DNA from 3 places in the Streptococcus sp. 5905 genome. Region 2 is predicted to be linked to each of the others. Evidence: riboswitches for the same ligand, from Rfam matches in the RefSeq annotation. Region 2 holds a riboswitch; each other region holds the start of a gene.
What was found. Region 2 has a riboswitch for thiamine pyrophosphate ahead of HT680_RS07235 (thiamine-binding protein). Riboswitches for the same ligand answer to the same signal wherever they lie in the genome.

Region 1 (6,056 bases), on a different contig from region 2:
ATGCTTTAGCTATGGCTACAGTCACAGCCTTTATCCGTATGACGACTCAAGGGATTCCACCTTTAGCTCTTACAGGAGCTACTTTCGGAGCCCTCCTTGCAGGTCTCTTTTATAAGTATGGTCGGAAATTTCACTATTCTGCTCTAGGAGAGATTTTGGGAACAGGTATTATCGGTTCCATTGTTTCCTATCCTGTCATGGTTCTCTTTACAGGATCTGCGGCGAAGCTTAGCTGGTTTATCTACACCCCTCGATTTTTCGGAGCAACCTTGATCGGTACAGCGATTTCCTTTATTGCCTTTCGATTTTTGATCAAGCAGGAATTCTTTAAAAAAGTGCAGGGATATTTCTTTGGAGAAAGGATAGAATGATGCAGAAATTGACAAATCCTTTCCCTCTGGCAACCAGTTCCTTGATTCACTGTATTACCAATGAGATTTCCTGCGAGATGCTGGCCAATGGCATTTTGGCTCTGGGATGCAAACCAGTCATGGCAGATGACCCTCGTGAGGTTCTTGATTTTACTAAGCAAAGCCAGGCTCTCTTCATCAATTTGGGGCATTTGTCAGCAGAGAAGGAGAAAGCAATCCGTATGGCAGCTACTTATGCAAACCAAGCTTCTCTCCCAATGGTAGTAGATGCGGTTGGTGTATCAGCGTCACCCATTCGTAAGGGACTAGTCAGAGATCTTTTAGAATACAAGCCCACAGTCCTTAAAGGAAATATGTCGGAAATTCGAAGTCTTGTTGGTTTAAAACACCACGGAGTCGGGGTCAATGCGAGTGCTAAAGATCAAGAAACTGAAGATTTGCTTCAAGTCTTGAAAGACTGGTGTCAGACCTATCCTGGTATGTCGTTCCTAGTCACTGGACCCAAGGATCTCATCGTTTCGGAGAACCAGGTTGCAATATTGGGAAATGGTTGTGACGAATTGGACTGGATAACAGGGACAGGAGATCTGGTTGGAGCCTTGACAGCCGTTTTTCTAAGCCAAGGAAAGACAACCTTTGAAGCTTCTTGTCTAGCGGTTTCTTATCTTAATATTTCTGCTGAGAGAATAGTTGTCCAAGGAATGGGATTGGAAGATTTCCGCTTTCAAACTCTCAATCAGCTCTCTCTTCTAAAAAGAGACGAAAACTGGCTAGAAGCTATCAAAGGAGACTTTTATGAATAGAGAAGCACTCAGACTATATCTAGTAACCAATCGCTACCAAGATTCCTTGGAAAGCTTTCTTAAAAAGGTCGAGACGGCCTGCCGTTCAGGTGTTACCATCATCCAACTACGAGAAAAAAATCTCACTACCAATCAATACTATCAACTGGCAAAACAAGTCAAGGAAATAACAGATGCCTATCAAGTACCCTTGATTATCGATGATCGTTTGGATGTTTGTCTCGCGGTTGATGCTGCTGGGTTGCATATAGGCGACGATGAACTACCAGTTTCGGTTGCCCGCAAAGTCTTGGGTCCTAAAAAAATCCTCGGTGTCACTGCTAAAACAGTTAAAAGAGCCCTCGAAGCAGAAACATCGGGTGCGGATTACTTGGGAACAGGAGCCATTTTTCCGACTACGACCAAAGAAAATGCACCCATCACCCTGATTTCAACCTTGAAAACCATTTGCCAAACAGTCGCCATTCCAGTAGTTGCTATCGGAGGATTGACGTCAGAGAATATTGACCAACTTGTCGACACGGGTATAGCTGGAGTAGCTATTGTACGCGATCTGATGCAGGCAGAAGATATTGAAGCAAAAACGCAAGCCTTTTTAACAAAGCTAGATGACATTGTTTCCTAATCAAAAACTCTCTAATTTCCTTATTGCGGGAACTAGAGAGTTTTTTTAAAATCTTTAAAGCTTGTATGGTTGACTGGGCCAGAACCATGACCGAGTTGAGGGGCGTCTTGAATAGCTTTTGTGATAAAGGCCTTGGCCTTATCGACTGCTTGATAAAGGGTCTTCCCCTTGGCTAGTTCAGCCGTAATCACTGCAGCAAAGGTACATCCAGTACCATGGGTGTGACAGGTTTGAATTCGTGGACTTTCCCAGACAAATTGCTCCTCCTTAGTAAAGAGGAAATCCTTGGCACCGCCTTCTAGATGGCCACCTTTGATTACCACAGACTGAGGACCAAATTCTTTTATAATCAGGCGGCCAGCACGTTGCATATCTTCTGGATTATGAATTGAGAAACCAACAATTTCTTCTGCCTCAGGAAGATTAGGTGTGATAATAGTTGCAAGGGGAAGCAGGTTTGTTTTTAGATAGGTTCTCGCACTAGTATCTATCAGGGTATCACCGCTTGTTGCGACCATAACAGGGTCAAGGACGTAGGGACAGTCCAGCTTTTTAAGATAGGGTTGGATGATCTCCATGATTTCAGTAGTTGCCAACATCCCAGTTTTTACAGCCTGAGGATTGATATCCGAAAAGACACTTTCCAATTGAGCTTCCAGCATTTGGTTGGAGACGTGCTCGATTAATTGAACGCCTCTGGTATTTTGAGCGACAAGACTGGTCACAACGGCCATTCCATAGACATCTCTAGCTTGGAACGACTTTAAGTCAGCCATAATGCCAGCACCGCCACTAGGGTCAGTTCCAGCAATGGTTAGAGCAACGGGTAAATAAGTCATCTGAAACCTCCCAACCAACTGAAGTTTGCATTCTTAAGAACAAGCTAGTCTGTTTTAGGAAGGAAATAGAAGACTGGTAGTCGACATTATCATTTCCACTTCCATCAGCTAGCATTACCTAGATTGAGTCAAAGGGATCTAACAGTCGTTAATCTCAGCTTTACGCACCCCTAGTGGTTGTTTTCTTTTTTCTTCAGTATAGCATATTTTTATAGTTTATATAGTAAAATTTGACTGCAAATCTCTCCTTAATATGATTAAAATTCTATTTTTCGAAGAAATAAGAAGATTTATAATTGACAAATGTAGATTTTGAGAGTATACTTAAAGTCATAATTGACAAATGTAGATTTAGGAGGTGTGATTATGCAGATTTCAGATGCAGAATGGCAGGTCATGAAGATTATTTGGATGCAAGGAGAGCAGACCAGTACGGATTTGATCAGGGTTCTGGCGGAGCGGTTCGACTGGTCCAAGTCGACCATTCAAACTCTTTTGGCTCGTTTGGTTGAGAAAGAGTGCCTGACTAGGAAAAAAGAAGGCAAGTCCTTCATCTATTCAGCCCTTTTAACTCTGGATCAAAGTCGAAACTTGCTTGTCCAAGATATCAAAGACAAGGTTTGTTCTCGTAGGATTAAGAACTTGTTGGCTGATTTGATTGCCGAATGTGATTTTACTTTGGCTGACTTGAAAGACTTGGAAGCTGTGATTTCTGAGAAAAAAGCTAGCGCAGTTGCTGAAGTCAGATGTAATTGTATGTAAAGGAGACGTCATGTTAAATAGTATTGTAACCATTGTTTGTATTGCCCTTATCGCGTTTATCTTGTTTTGGTTTTTCAAAAAGCCTGAAAAATCTGGACAGAAGGCCCAGCAAAAAAAGGGCTACCAAGAGATTCGAGTGGAAGTCATGGGGGGCTATACGCCTGAGTTGATTATTCTCAAGAAATCGGTGCCAGCACGTATTATCTTTGATCGCAAAGATCCTTCACCCTGTCTGGATCAGATCGTCTTTCCAGACTTTGGAGTGCATGCGGACTTGCCAATGGGAGAAGAATATGTAGTGGAAATCACACCTGAGCAGGCTGGAGAGTTTGGCTTTTCATGTGGCATGAACATGATGCACGGCAAGATGATTGTAGAGTAGGAGGAGACTATGACTGAAATTGTGAAAGTAAGCCTAGAAAATGGCATTCAAAAAATCCATATCCGAGCTGAAAAAGGCTATCATCCAGCCCACATTCAGCTTCAAAAAGGGATTCCAGCTGAGATCACCTTTCATCGTGCCACACCTTCAAACTGTTACAAGGAAATTCTTTTTGAAGAAGAAGGTATCTTGGAACCAATCGGCGTGGATGAAGAGAAGACAATTCGTTTTACACCTCAAGAATTGGGCCAACATGAATTTTCATGTGGTATGAAGATGCAAAAGGGGAGCTATACCGTAGTTGAGAAGACGCGAAAATCTTTGTCACTTTTGCAACGTTTTTGGATTACTAGCATCTTTACCCTGCCTCTTGTTTTCCTCATGATTGGGATGTTGGCAGGGACTATCAGTCATCCAGTCATGCATTGGGGCACCTTTTTAGCCACAACGCCTATTATGCTAGTGGCAGGTGGTCCTTATATCCAGAGCGCTTGGGCCAGCTTTAAAAAGCACAATGCCAACATGGATACCTTGGTGGCGCTGGGAACCCTAGTAGCCTATCTCTATAGTCTAGTTGCTCTCTTTGCTGGCCTCCCTGTTTACTTTGAAAGTGCTGGATTTATCCTCTTCTTTGTTCTTCTGGGAGCTGTTTTTGAGGAGAAAATGCGAAAAAATACTTCCCAAGCTGTGGAGAAATTACTGGATTTGCAAGCTAAAACAGCAGAAGTTTTGCGTGATGATCGCTATGTTCAAGTTCCCTTGGAGCAAGTCAAGGTAGGTGATCTGATTCGAGTGCGACCTGGAGAAAAGATTGCGGTTGATGGTGTTGTAGTCGAAGGTATGTCCAGTATTGACGAATCCATGGTGACAGGTGAGAGCCTGCCGGTAGACAAAACGGTTGGAGATACCGTCATTGGCTCTACCATCAATAACAGCGGCACTCTTATTTTTAGAGCAGAAAAAGTTGGCTCAGAGACTGTCTTGGCACAGATTGTAGACTTTGTGAAGAAAGCTCAGACCAGCCGTGCACCGATTCAGGATTTGACGGATAAGATTTCAGGGATTTTTGTCCCAGCAGTTGTCATTTTAGCGATTTTAACTTTTTGGATTTGGTTTGTCTTGCTAGAGGCTAGTTTTGTGACCTCTCTCCTTTATGGGGTGGCAGTTTTGATTATCGCCTGCCCTTGTGCCCTAGGACTTGCAACACCAACAGCTCTCATGGTGGGGACAGGACGGAGTGCCAAAATGGGGGTTCTCCTCAAGAATGGAACCGTCTTACAGGAAATCCAGAAAGTCCAAACTCTCGTCTTTGATAAAACAGGAACTTTGACGGAAGGAAAACCAGTTGTTACTAATATCATTGGCGACGAGACAGAAGTGCTCGGCTTAGCTGCCTCTTTGGAAGAAGCCTCTCAACACCCATTGGCTCAAGCTATTGTCAAGCGGGCGAGTGAGGCAGGACTTGAGCTTCATACTGTAGAAAATTTCCAAGCCCTACACGGAAAAGGTGTTTCAGGGCAAATCAATGGGAAACAAGTCTTGCTTGGAAATGCTAAAATGCTAGATGGTTTGGATATTTCTACCACTTATCAAGAAAAACTAGAAGAACTAGAAAAAGAAGCTAAGACAGTTGTGTTCTTGGCTGTTGATAATGAAATCAAAGGCTTGCTTGCCTTGCAAGATATTCCCAAGGAAAATGCCAAGTTCGCTATCAATCAGCTGAAAAAACGTGGTCTCCGAACAGTTATGCTGACAGGGGATAATGCTGGCGTGGCTCGTGCCATTGCAGATCAGATTGGCATTGAAGAGGTTATTGCTGGTGTCTTGCCAGAAGAAAAAGCTCATGAAATCCATCAACTGCAAGAGGCTGGTAAAGTAGCCTTTGTCGGAGATGGTATCAATGATGCACCCGCTCTCAGTGTAGCGGATGTTGGGATTGCTATGGGCGCAGGAACCGATATTGCTATTGAGTCGGCAGGGATTGTTCTTACTCACAATGATTTGACAGGAGTGGTTCGAGCCTTTGATATGAGTAAGAGAACCTTCAATCGTATCTTGCTCAATCTCTTCTGGGCCTTTATCTACAATGTTATCGGAATTCCGATTGCTGCGGGAGTTTTTTCAGGAATTGGTCTCGTTCTCAATCCAGAATTGGCAGGTCTAGCCATGGCCTTTAGTTCTGTATCTGTTTTAACCAGTTCACTCATGCTAAACTTTAGTAAAATAGACTAAAAGCGGTGCTTACCGCTTTTTTTATTATAAAACAGTTCTCTG
Region 2 (6,056 bases):
GAAGAGTATAACTATGGAGTTAGGGAGAAATACAATCGTCGCAGCGTAAAAGCTAGCTCTATGACAGGCTTTATCCATTTTAAGGACTTGGTAGGGAATGGTGGTAGAACTGGAAATCCTATCAGGTCAGGGTTGGCGTCTAGTGGGACTCACACGTTTACTCAAAAGTCTGCCATTCGAAACCAGCCGTCAAGTACAGCGCAAGTTATCGACTACTACTATCCTGGTGAAAATGTTAGCTACGATCAAATCGTAGAAAAGGACGGTTATAAGTGGCTTAGTTACCTGTCCTATAGTGGAATGAGGAGATACGTCCAGTATATGGAAACAGAACCGGTGGAGAATGGTTGGAAGAAGCAAAACGGTATTTGGAATTACCGTGAGAATGGGAAACTCGCAACTGGTTGGAAGAAAATAAATGGCAGTTGGTATCACTTCAAAGAAAACGGGACTATGTCAACAGGTTGGGTAAAGGATGGCTCGCATTGGTACTATCTAAAGACATCAGGGGAGATGCAGACAGGATGGCTCAAGGAAAATGGAACATGGTATTATTTGGAGAGTTCAGGGGCTATGAAGTCTAGTCAGTGGTTCCAAGTAGGAGGAAAGTATTACTACGTCAATGCTTCAGGGGCTTTAGCAGTGAATACCACTGTGGATGGCTATCGAGTGGATAGTAATGGAGCTAGAATCTAGAAAGAATATAAAAAAGAGGACTTCACTACCATTTGCCTATTCTTTCCTATGGTATTTTTCCCCTCTTTCCTTTATAATGGGTGTATGGACAAGAAAAAATTATTATTAATTGATGGATCTTCTGTTGCCTTTCGAGCTTTTTTCGCGCTCTATCAGCAGCTGGATAGGTTTAAAAATGCTAATGGTCTTCATACCAATGCAATCTATGGCTTTCAACTCATGTTGAATCATGTCTTAGAGCGGGTTGAGCCCAGTCATGTTTTGGTAGCCTTTGATGCAGGTAAGACGACTTTTCGAACAGAGATGTATGCAGACTACAAGGGTGGCCGTGCTAAAACTCCAGATGAGTTTCGTGAGCAATTTCCCTTCATTCGTGAGTTGTTAGACCATCTTGGGATTCGCCATTATGAGTTGCCCCAGTATGAAGCGGATGATATCATCGGGACCTTAGGTCGTTTGGCTGAGAAGGATTTTTTTGATGTGACAATCGTTAGCGGAGATAAGGATTTGATCCAGTTGACGGACGAGCATACGGTGGTCGAGATTTCCAAGAAAGGTGTGGCTGAGTTTGAGGCCTTTACACCAGATTACCTTATGGAAAAGATGGGCATTACCCCAGCTCAGTTTATTGATCTTAAGGCTCTTATGGGGGATAAGTCTGATAATATCCCTGGTGTTACTAAGATTGGTGAAAAGACGGGTATCAAGCTCTTGCTAGAACACGGTTCGCTTGAGGGAATTTATGAAAATATCGATGGGATGAAGGCATCTAAGATGAAGGAAAATCTCATCAACGATAAGGAACAAGCCTTCCTGTCTAAAACCTTGGCGACTATTGAGACTCAGGCACCAATTGAGATTGGCCTTGATGATTTGCGCTATAGTGGTCCAGATGTGGAAAATCTCGGAAAATTCTACGATGAGATGGGCTTCAAACAGCTCAAGCAAGCTTTAAATGTTTCATCAACGGATGCGCCTGAAAGTTTGGATTTCACTATCGTTGACCACGTCAGCCAAGACATGCTGAGTGCTGACTCTATCTTCCACTTTGAGCTTTTTGGTGAGAATTACCATACAGATGACTTGGTTGGTTTTGCATGGTCTTGTGGGGATAAACTTTATGCTACAGATAAACTTGAGCTCTTGCAGGAGCCGATTCTCAAGGAATTTCTAGAAAAAACACCTCTGAGAGTTTATGACTTTAAGAAGGCTAAAGTTCTCTTGCATCGTTTTGGTGTGGATTTGCAGGCCCCTGCTTTTGACAGCCGTTTGGCCAAGTACCTTCTCTCTACTGTCGAGAATAATGAAATTTCAACCATTGCGAGTCTTTATGGTCAAACTTACATGATCGATGATGAGACCTTCTACGGTAAGGGGGTCAAGAAAACCATCCCTGAGAGAGAGAGATTCTTGGAGCATTTGGCTCGCAAGGTTGCTGTATTGGTTGAGACCGAACCTATTTTATTTGAAAAACTCAGTGAACATGGACAGTTAGATCTCCTCTATGACATGGAGCAGCCTCTGGCCTTTGTCCTTGCCAAGATGGAAATCGCTGGAATTACGGTCAAGAAAGAGACCTTGCTTGAGATGCAGGCTGAAAATGAACTTGTCATTGAAAAGCTAACTCAGGAGATTTATGAACTGGCTGGTGAGGAGTTTAATATCAACTCGCCTAAACAGTTGGGCGCGCTTCTCTTTGAAAAGCTCGGTCTTCCTCTAGAATACACCAAGAAAACCAAGACAGGTTACTCAACAGCCGTGGATGTGCTAGAGCGTCTAGCTCCTATTGCGCCGATCGTGAAGAAAATCCTAGACTACCGTCAGATTGCTAAGATTCAATCTACCTATGTGGTCGGTTTACAGGACTGGATTTTAGATGATGGCAAGATTCACACGCGCTATGTGCAGGATTTGACCCAGACCGGGCGTTTGTCTAGTGTGGATCCAAACCTCCAAAATATCCCTGTGCGTTTGGAACAAGGCCGCCTCATTCGTAAGGCTTTTGTGCCAGAGTGGGAGGATAGTGTACTACTCAGTTCGGACTATTCACAGATTGAGTTGCGAGTTTTGGCGCATATCTCTAAGGATGAGCACTTAATCAAAGCCTTCCAAGAGGGAGCTGATATCCATACCTCGACAGCCATGCGTGTCTTTGGAATTGAACGTCCTGAGGATGTGACTCCAAACGACCGTCGCAATGCCAAGGCTGTCAACTTTGGAGTGGTTTACGGGATTTCAGATTTTGGCTTGGCAAACAATCTTGGTATTAGTCGTAAGAAGGCCAAAGCCTACATTGATACCTATTTTGAACGTTTTCCTGGGATTAAAAACTATATGGAAGAAGTGGTACGTGAGGCACGTGATAAGGGATATGTAGAGACCCTCTTCAAGCGTCGTCGAGAGCTACCAGATATCAATTCGCGCAACTTTAACATTCGTGGTTTTGCGGAGCGGACAGCCATTAACTCCCCTATCCAGGGATCGGCGGCGGATATTCTCAAAATTGCTATGATTCAGCTAGACAAAGCTCTAGTTGAAGGTGGCTATCAGACCAAGATGCTCTTGCAAGTGCACGATGAAATCGTCCTTGAGGTTCCGAAATCAGAACTAGCAGCCGTTAAAGCTCTAGTGAAACAAACCATGGAAGAAGCCATCCAGCTCAGTGTTCCCCTCATTGCAGATGAAAATGAAGGAGCAACCTGGTACGAGGCTAAATAAGAAAGTTAAGAAAGAGTTTGGAGCAATTGGCTTCAAATTCTTTTTCATGGTTTTCTGTAAACAGTTTCCTTGACTTTTCCTTGTATTTGCGTTACTATATCTCCATATAAGATACGGGAGTCTGTGTACAGTCTGAGAGGAAGTGTTAAACTTCGACCGCACCTGATCTGGGTAATGCCAGCGTAGGGAAGGATACTTAGTCGAATTCTGCACCTTTTCCGTATATATGGTAAAGGTTTTTCTTTTTGTCAAAAGGAAACCTGAGAAGAGGAGGTTTTTATGAAAGCAAGCATTGCCTTGCAAGTCTTGCCCCTATCACAGGGGATTGATCGAATCGCTATTATCGATCAAGTGATTGCTTATCTGCAAGCTAAGTCCGTGACCATGGTGGTGACACCCTTTGAAACGGTTTTGGAAGGAGAGTTTGATGAGCTCATGCGCATTCTCAAAGAAGCGCTTGAAGTGGCCGGGCAGGAGGCAGATAATGTCTTTGCCAATGTCAAAATAAATGTAGGAGAGATTTTAAGTATTGATGAGAAACTTGAAAAGTATGATGAGACGACAGATTAGTCTTTTGGGATTTCTCGGAGTCTTGTCGGTCTGGCAGTTAGCGGGAATATTCAAACTTTTACCCAAGTTTATCCTGCCAACTCCTCTTGAGATTCTCCAGTCCTTTGTTCGTGACAGAGAGTTTCTCTGGCACCATAGCTGGGCGACCTTGAGAGTGGCTTTACTAGGTCTAGTTCTGGGTGTCCTGATTGCCTGTCTCATGGCTGTGCTCATGGATAGTCTAGCTTGGCTCAATGACCTCATCTATCCTATGATGGTGGTCGTCCAGACCATTCCGACCATTGCGATAGCCCCTATCTTGGTCTTGTGGCTGGGCTATGGGATTTTGCCCAAGATTGTCTTGATTATCCTGACGACAACCTTCCCGATCATTGTCAGTATTTTGGACGGTTTTAGACATTGTGACAAGGATATGCTGACCTTGTTTAGTCTGATGCGGGCCAAGCCTTGGCAAATCCTATGGCATTTTAAAATCCCGGTCAGCCTGCCCTACTTTTATGCAGGTCTGAGGGTCAGTGTCTCCTACGCCTTTATCACAACTGTGGTATCTGAGTGGTTGGGAGGTTTTGAAGGTCTTGGTGTCTACATGATTCAGTCTAAAAAACTGTTTCAGTATGATACCATGTTTGCCATTATTATTCTGGTGTCGCTTATCAGTCTTCTGGGTATGAAGCTGGTCGATATTAGTGAAAAATATGTGATTAAATGGAAACGTACTTAAAATAGAGCGTTTTTGAAAAAGAAAAGAGGAAATGAAAATGAAGAAAACATGGAAAGTGTTTTTAACGATTGTAACAGCTCTTGTAGCTGTTGTGCTTGTAGCTTGTGGTCAAGGAACTGCTTCTAAGAACAACAAAGAAGCAGAACTCAAGAAAATTGACTTTATCCTAGACTGGACGCCAAATACCAACCACACAGGGCTTTATGTAGCAAAGGAAAAAGGTTATTTCAAAGAAGCTGGAGTGGATGTTGATTTGAAATTGCCACCAGAAGAAAGTTCTTCTGATTTGGTGATCAATGGTAAGGCACCATTTGCTATCTATTTCCAAGACTACATGGCTAAGAAGTTGGAAAAAGGAGCAGGAATTACTGCCGTTGCCGCTATCGTTGAACACAATACATCAGGAATCATCTCACGTAAATCTGACAATGTCACCAGTCCAAAAGACTTGGTCGGGAAGAAATACGGAACTTGGAATGACCCAACGGAACTTGCTATGTTGAAAACCTTGGTAGAATCACAAGGTGGGGACTTTGAGAAGGTCGAAAAAGTACCAAACAACGACTCAAACTCGATTACACCGATTGCCAATGGTGTCTTTGACACTGCTTGGATCTACTACGGTTGGGACGGTATCCTTGCTAAATCTCAAGGCGTAGATGCTAACTTCATGTACTTGAAAAACTACGTAAAAGAGTTTGACTACTACTCACCAGTCATCATCGCTAACAACGACTACCTCAAAAACAACAAAGAAGAAGCTCGTAAAGTCATCCAAGCTATCAAAAAAGGCTACCAATACGCTATGGAACACCCAGAAGAAGCTGCAGATATCCTCATCAAAAATGCCCCTGAACTCAAGGAAAAACGTGACTTTGTCATCGAATCGCAAAAATACTTGTCAAAAGAATACGCAAGTGATAAGGGAAAATGGGGACAATTTGATGCAGAACGCTGGAATGCTTTCTACAAATGGGATAAAGAAAATGGCATCCTAAAAGAAGACTTGACTGACAAAGGCTTCACTAACGAATTTGTAAAATAATGACAGAAATTAGACTAGAACATGTAAGCTATGCCTACGATGATGAAAAGATTTTAGAGGATATCAACCTGCAGGTGACTTCAGGTGAAGTGGTCTCTATCCTAGGTCCCAGTGGTGTTGGAAAGACTACCCTCTTTAATCTAATCGCTGGAATTTTAGAGGTCCAGTCGGGAAGAATTGTCCTTGATGGCGAGGAAAATCCCAAGGGGCGCGTGAGTTATATGTTGCAAAAGGATCTGCTCTTGGAGCACAAGACGGTGCTTGGCAATATCATCCTGCCCCTCTTGATCCAAAAGGTCGATAAGG
Region 3 (6,056 bases), on a different contig from region 2:
AATATTCAGCACGGTTGGCAGCATCAACGGAAACGTATTTGACTTTAACACCTAGGTCTTGAGCTAGTTGGTTCCCCAATTCGATATCGTAACCTTGGTAAGAACCGTCATTGTCTACATAACCAAAAGGTTTTTTATCTCCAAATACGGCGATTCGAAGTTCACCGCTTTTTTTGATTTCGTCGATAGTGCGGGCCTTGGCAGTTGCTTTTCCTGATGAAGCATCAGAGCTTCCACCTGAGCTACAAGCTGTGACAAAGATAAGGGCAAATGCTAGAGCAAAAACAGTTAGAATTGGTTTGAGTAGTTTCATAAAAATCTCCTTTATAGATATGAGCCAAACTGGCTAAAGTCAAAGACGTTTAAAAATTCCTGAGCACGTTTAGTTTTTGGATTGGTGAAGAAGTCTTGAGCCGTTCCTTCTTCAGCAATCTTCCCTTGGTCTAGGAAGATTATCCGATCTGCAATGGCTTGGGCAAACTGCATTTCGTGGGTCACCAAAATCATAGTGCGCCCTTCTTGAGCCAAATCATTGATGAGTTCGAGAACTTCACGCACCATTTCTGGATCCAGTGAAGCCGTCACTTCGTCAAAGAGGATAATTTCTGGATGCATGAGCAGGGCACGGACAATCGCCACTCGTTGTTTCTGTCCACCAGATAATTGGCGAGCAAAACTGTCTTTTTTATCGAGCAAACCCACACGTTCCAGTAGTTGTAAAGCTTCCTCCGTTACTTCTTTCTTGTTCCTTCCCTGAGCCTTGATAGGACCTAGGATGAGGTTTTGTAGGACATCTAGATGGGGAAAGAGTTCATAACTTTGAAAGACCATCCCAATCTTTTGACGAACCAAGTGAAAGTCTTTCTGGTTTCCAATAATGGACTGGCCATCCAGAAGAATATCTCCACCCTGAATGGTTTCTAAGCCATTGAGACAGCGAAGTAGGGTACTTTTCCCGCAACCAGATGGTCCTAGAATGACGACAACTTCCCCCTTTTTGATATCCATGAAAAGTCCTTGGAGGATGGGATTATCTCCGAAGGATTTTTTCAGATCCTTGATTTCTAATATAGTATCAGACATTTAGTTCCTCCAGTATTTTTCTAAGTGAGTAGATAGTTTGGAAATGGGGAAGCAAACTGCGAAATACAAGACCAGAATGGTTCCATAAATCCAAAAGGAAGCGGTTGGGATGGTCAAGCGATTGCTATCGATGATTTGTTGTCCAACCTTGGTAACTTCCACAACCCCAATCAAGACAACTAAGGAAGTCGTTTTGATCATCCGAGTGACGAGGTTGATAGCTTGTGGCAGCAGTCTTCTCAAGACCTGTGGAATGATAATGTGATAGTAAAGTTGCAAGTTAGTTAAGCCCAGTGCCTGTCCACTTTCAAACTGATGTTTAGGGAGGGAAGTGATGGCTCCACGTACCAAGTCCCCCATCTCAGCTGTTCCCCAGAGTGTAAAAACGATAACGGCAGAAGTCTCTCCAGAAATGTTGATATTAAAATTTCGAGCCAAACCAAAGTAAACAATGAAGAGCAGAACCAGTTGAGGCATGATACGGATAAATTCTAGATAAAAACGTGTTAAAAAATGAACGACTCTAGAATGGGAGGTCATGATGATTCCCATAACCGTACCGAAAATCATGGATAAGAGGACAGAGAGGATGGAAATCCCAATCGTGACTCCCAATCCTTGTAAAATCCGCAAGAGATTATTTCCCTGAAAGAGTACTTGTATTCCCGAATCCTGCATGGCGGAGCCTCCTTTCTATCCAGCTAAAGACTAGCGAGATGGGTAGCAGCATGATCAGATAAGCAACTACCAACATGGCCAGTGCAATGTCTGTCTCATAATAGAGTCCAATCAAGTCCTTGGCGACGTACATGAGATCGGCTAAGGCTACTGCAGAGAAAACTGAGGTTTCCTTAATCAAGAAAATCACGTTGGCACTGAAGGACGGCAGAGCCACTGCGGTAGCTTGTGGCAAGACTACGTAGCGAAAAACCTGAACTGGTGTCAGACCGATAGCTAAGCCAATCTCATGCTGGGTTTGACTAACTGCTTCTAGTCCGCTTCGGAAGGATTCCGCCATATAGGAGCCTCCTAAAAAGATGAGGCCAAGAGTTGCACAGACTTCTGAAGAAAGAACAATTCCTATTCGGGGAAGCCCGAAATAGAGAAAGAAGAGCTGAATCAAAAGGGGCGTATTTCGTGACAATTCGATGTAGGCTGTTGCTAACTGTGAAAAGATAGGAACGCGATAATGGCGGATGATACTAACGATTAGACCAACAAGAAAGGATCCCATAATTCCCCAAACTGCGATGTGTAGGGTCAGAAAGAATGCCTTTTGATATAGTGGTAGATATTGTTCAACAATGGACCAATCCAAAAGAGAACCTCCTATCTAGGAATAATAAAGTTATTGTAGCACTAAAAAGCTTATTTGGATAATAAATATTTTTTATCACAATGATAGAAAATATTTATCATGTCTGTGATTTGAAATTTCCAGACAAATTTTTTGAAAGGATTCTGAAAAAGAGGTAAGATAGTTTATGCAAGAAAAAGTAAACGCTTACTTAATAAGGAGGACACTTTATGTCATATAAAACAAGCAATGCAGAAGGACCTGTAGATTTTATTAACACTTATGATTTAGAGCCAATGGCGCAACAAGTCATTCCTAAAGCTGCCTTTGGTTATATCGCTAGTGGAGCAGAGGATACTTTCACTTTACGCGAGAACATCCGTGCCTTTAACCACAAACTCATCGTTCCACATACGCTTTGCAATGTTGAAAATCCAAGTACAGAGATTGAATTTGCAGGTGAAAAATTATCTTCACCAATTATTATGGCACCTGTTGCGGCTCATAAATTGGCAAATGAGCAGGGGGAAGTAGCTACTGCGCGTGGTGTGCATGAGTTTGGCTCTCTTTATACAACCAGCTCTTACTCTACCGTTGACCTTCCAGAAATTACGGAAGCTCTTCAAGGGACACCTCATTGGTTCCAATTTTACTTTAGTAAGGATGACGGGATTAACCGCCATATCATGGACCGTGTGAAGGCTGAAGGCTACAAAGCGATTGTCTTGACGGCGGATGCAACTGTAGGGGGGAATCGTGAGGTTGATAAGCGCAATGGTTTTGTCTTCCCAGTTGGCATGCCGATTGTTGAGGAATACCTGCCAGAAGGTGCTGGAAAATCCATGGACTTTGTTTACAAATCAGCTAAACAACGCTTGTCTCCACGCGATGTCGAATTTATCGCTACATACTCAGGTCTTCCTGTCTATGTGAAAGGGCCACAGTGTCGTGAGGACGTTGAACGCTCTCTTGCCGCAGGTGCTTCTGGTATCTGGGTAACCAACCACGGTGGCCGCCAAATCGACGGTGGACCAGCATCCTTTGACTCACTTCAAGAAGTGGCTGAAGCAGTTGATAAACGTGTGCCAATTGTCTTTGACTCTGGTGTTCGTCGCGGTCAACACGTCTTTAAAGCCTTGGCTTCAGGAGCAGACTTGGTAGCTATTGGTCGCCCTGTGATCTATGGTTTGGCTCTTGGTGGTAGTGTTGGTGTGCGTCAAGTCTTTGAGCACTTGAATGCAGAATTGAAGACAGTCATGCAGTTATCTGGAACTCAGACTATTGAGGATGTCAAACACTTCAAACTCCGTCACAACCCATACAATCCGACCTTCCCAGTCGATCCTCGTGATTTGAAATTGTATTGATAAAGAAGATGGCCTCCACCTGACGTGGAGGTTTTTCTTCGTGTATAGAAAGATTAAATCGTTATCAGAAACTATATAAATATATTTTCCGGTCAAATATCTTGCTAGGGCTTTCAAATTCTGTTATACTGGTCCAGTAATTAAATAATAAAGACATTTGGGGTGCTTTAGGCTGAGATGATACCCATTGAACCTGATACAGTTAAGACTGGCGAAGGGAAATGTGAAAAGGTTTTTTTCGTATGTCGAAAAGAACTGTCTAATCTTGTAAGGTAAACTCTAATTCTCGTTTGTAATTGGAGTTTTTTTGTTTATCAAAAGAGGATAGGCTTGACGGCAAGCCTTTTGGTAGCTCTCTTTGAATGCCCCAATTTTCTTTAAAAAAGGAGTTTTTTATGTTGAAAAAATGGCAGTTAAAAGATGTTATCTTGCTTGCTTTCTTGTCTATCTTTTTTGGTGGCGTTTTTGTGGGTTTAGGCTATCTATTTGATATCCTCACCCTGATCTTGGCTCCTCTTGGTTTGCAGGCCTTTGCCAATGAAATCCTCTTTGGTCTCTGGTGCATGGCTGCGCCCATTGCTGCCATCTTTGTTCCAAGAGTCGGAAGTGCAACAATTGGAGAGGTGCTTGCTGCGCTTGCTGAAGTCCTTTATGGTAGCCAATTCGGTTTAGGTGCCCTTTTGTCTGGCTTGGTTCAAGGTTTGGGAAGTGAATTTGGTTTTCTCGTAACCAAGAATCGCTATGAAAGTTGGCTCTCTCTAACTGCCAATAGTATTGGGATTACGCTTTTTAGCTTTGTCTATGAATACATTAAGTTAGGTTACTATGCCTTTTCTCTTCCTTTTGTCCTTTCCTTGCTTGTGGTTCGTTTTATTTCTGTCTTTTTCTTCTGTACCATCTTGGTTCGTACCATTGTCAAACTCTATCATCAGTTTGCAGCTGGAGGAAAGGCATAGATGGGGCTGGAACTACGGGGGATTCAGTCCCCAATCTTTTCGGAGCCGATTGATTTTACTTTTCATGCGCAAGCTTTTACCTTGTTAGTTGGGAGCAGTGGTTCAGGAAAATCCAGTCTCTTTCAAATCATTGCTAAAGTCAGTTCCTTGCCCTATAGTGGCCAAGTCCTGATAGATGGGAGCCAAGTCAGTCAGCTTTCTATCGTCGAACGTGTCCAGACGATTGGCATTCTCTTTCAAAATCCCAATCATCAATTTACCATGGAGAACTTGTTTGAGGAGCTGATTTTTACCTTGGAGAATATCGGGCATCCTGTGCAAGAGATTGATGCTAAAATCGCAGAGGTGGTCCGGCAATGTCGTTGCGAGACAATCTTACACCGTCCCATCCATCACTTATCAGGTGGGGAAAAACAAAAGGCTGCTTTGGCTGTTCTCTTTGCCATGAATCCTAGGGTTTATCTCTTGGATGAACCCTTTGCTTCCATTGACCGAAAAAGTAGACTGGAGATCCTAGAGATTCTAAAAGAGTTGGCCTCTAATGGGAAGATAGTCATCCTGTGCGACCATGATTTAACGGACTATGGAGCCTACATTGACCATATGGTGGAGCTGAGAGACGGACAACTAAGGGAAGTGTTTCAAATCCCAACCTCTGAGATGACACAGGTTGCTTCAAAGGAAGTTGCTTCTAGTCCAGAACTATTCCATATGGACCGTGTGACTTGTGAACTGGGGAATCGCCCCCTCTTTTCGATTGCGGATTTCACATTTTACCAAGGGATTTCCTGTATTCTGGGTGACAATGGTGTCGGGAAATCAACCCTCTTTCGCTCCATTCTTCAATTTCAAAAGTATAAGGGGCGCATTAGTTGGAAGGGATCGGTTCTCAAAAAGAAAAAGAGTTTGTATCGTGATCTGACGGGTGTTGTTCAGGAAGCTGAGAAGCAGTTTATCCGAGTCAGTCTGCGAGAGGAACTGCAATTAGATAGCTCAGACTCAAAAAGAAATCAGCGGATTCTCCAAGCATTACAATTTTTTAGTTTGGAGCAGGCACTCGATAAGAGTCCTTATCAATTAAGTGGTGGACAGCAAAAGATTCTTCAGCTATTGACCATCTTAACCAGCAAGGCTTCTGTGATTTTGCTAGATGAACCTTTTGCAGGTTTGGATGATAGAGCTTGTCATTATTTCTGTCAGTGGATTCTGGAGGACAGAAATCAAGGAAGAAGTTTTTTGATCATTAGCCATCGTTTAGATCCCTTAATCTCTGTGGTTGATTATTGGATTGAGATGACTAGTGAGGGTCTCCGTCATATTAAAGACGTGACAATCAGCAAACCACTCGGTTCT

Region 1: another riboswitch for thiamine pyrophosphate. It lies ahead of thiD (bifunctional hydroxymethylpyrimidine kinase/phosphomethylpyrimidine kinase); the one in region 2 lies ahead of HT680_RS07235 (thiamine-binding protein).
Region 3: another riboswitch for thiamine pyrophosphate. It lies ahead of HT680_RS08610 (ECF transporter S component); the one in region 2 lies ahead of HT680_RS07235 (thiamine-binding protein).

The regions. Positions count from the first base shown of each region.
Region 1 is NZ_VMLC01000007.1:17,528-23,583, reverse strand. Features, by position in the region: gene thiW (energy coupling factor transporter S component ThiW) at 1-371, shown strand, start outside; gene HT680_RS08585 (hydroxyethylthiazole kinase) at 371-1,174, shown strand; gene thiE (thiamine phosphate synthase) at 1,167-1,799, shown strand; gene thiD (bifunctional hydroxymethylpyrimidine kinase/phosphomethylpyrimidine kinase) at 1,832-2,638, opposite strand; TPP riboswitch at 2,722-2,820, opposite strand; gene HT680_RS08570 (CopY/TcrY family copper transport repressor) at 3,005-3,400, shown strand; gene HT680_RS08565 (cupredoxin domain-containing protein) at 3,411-3,782, shown strand; gene HT680_RS08560 (heavy metal translocating P-type ATPase) at 3,792-6,014, shown strand.
Region 2 is NZ_VMLC01000003.1:332,389-338,444, reverse strand. Features, by position in the region: gene HT680_RS07245 (SH3 domain-containing protein) at 1-696, shown strand, start outside; gene polA (DNA polymerase I) at 781-3,414, shown strand; TPP riboswitch at 3,518-3,620, shown strand; gene HT680_RS07235 (thiamine-binding protein) at 3,694-3,984, shown strand; gene HT680_RS07230 (ABC transporter permease) at 3,947-4,705, shown strand; gene HT680_RS07225 (ABC transporter substrate-binding protein) at 4,743-5,750, shown strand; gene HT680_RS07220 (ABC transporter ATP-binding protein) at 5,750-6,056, shown strand, end outside.
Region 3 is NZ_VMLC01000007.1:25,129-31,184, reverse strand. Features, by position in the region: gene HT680_RS08635 (cysteine ABC transporter substrate-binding protein) at 1-313, opposite strand, end outside; gene HT680_RS08630 (amino acid ABC transporter ATP-binding protein) at 325-1,083, opposite strand; gene HT680_RS08625 (amino acid ABC transporter permease) at 1,084-1,761, opposite strand; gene HT680_RS08620 (amino acid ABC transporter permease) at 1,721-2,401, opposite strand; gene lctO (L-lactate oxidase) at 2,611-3,747, shown strand; TPP riboswitch at 3,896-3,984, shown strand; gene HT680_RS08610 (ECF transporter S component) at 4,143-4,703, shown strand; gene HT680_RS08605 (ABC transporter ATP-binding protein) at 4,704-6,056, shown strand, end outside.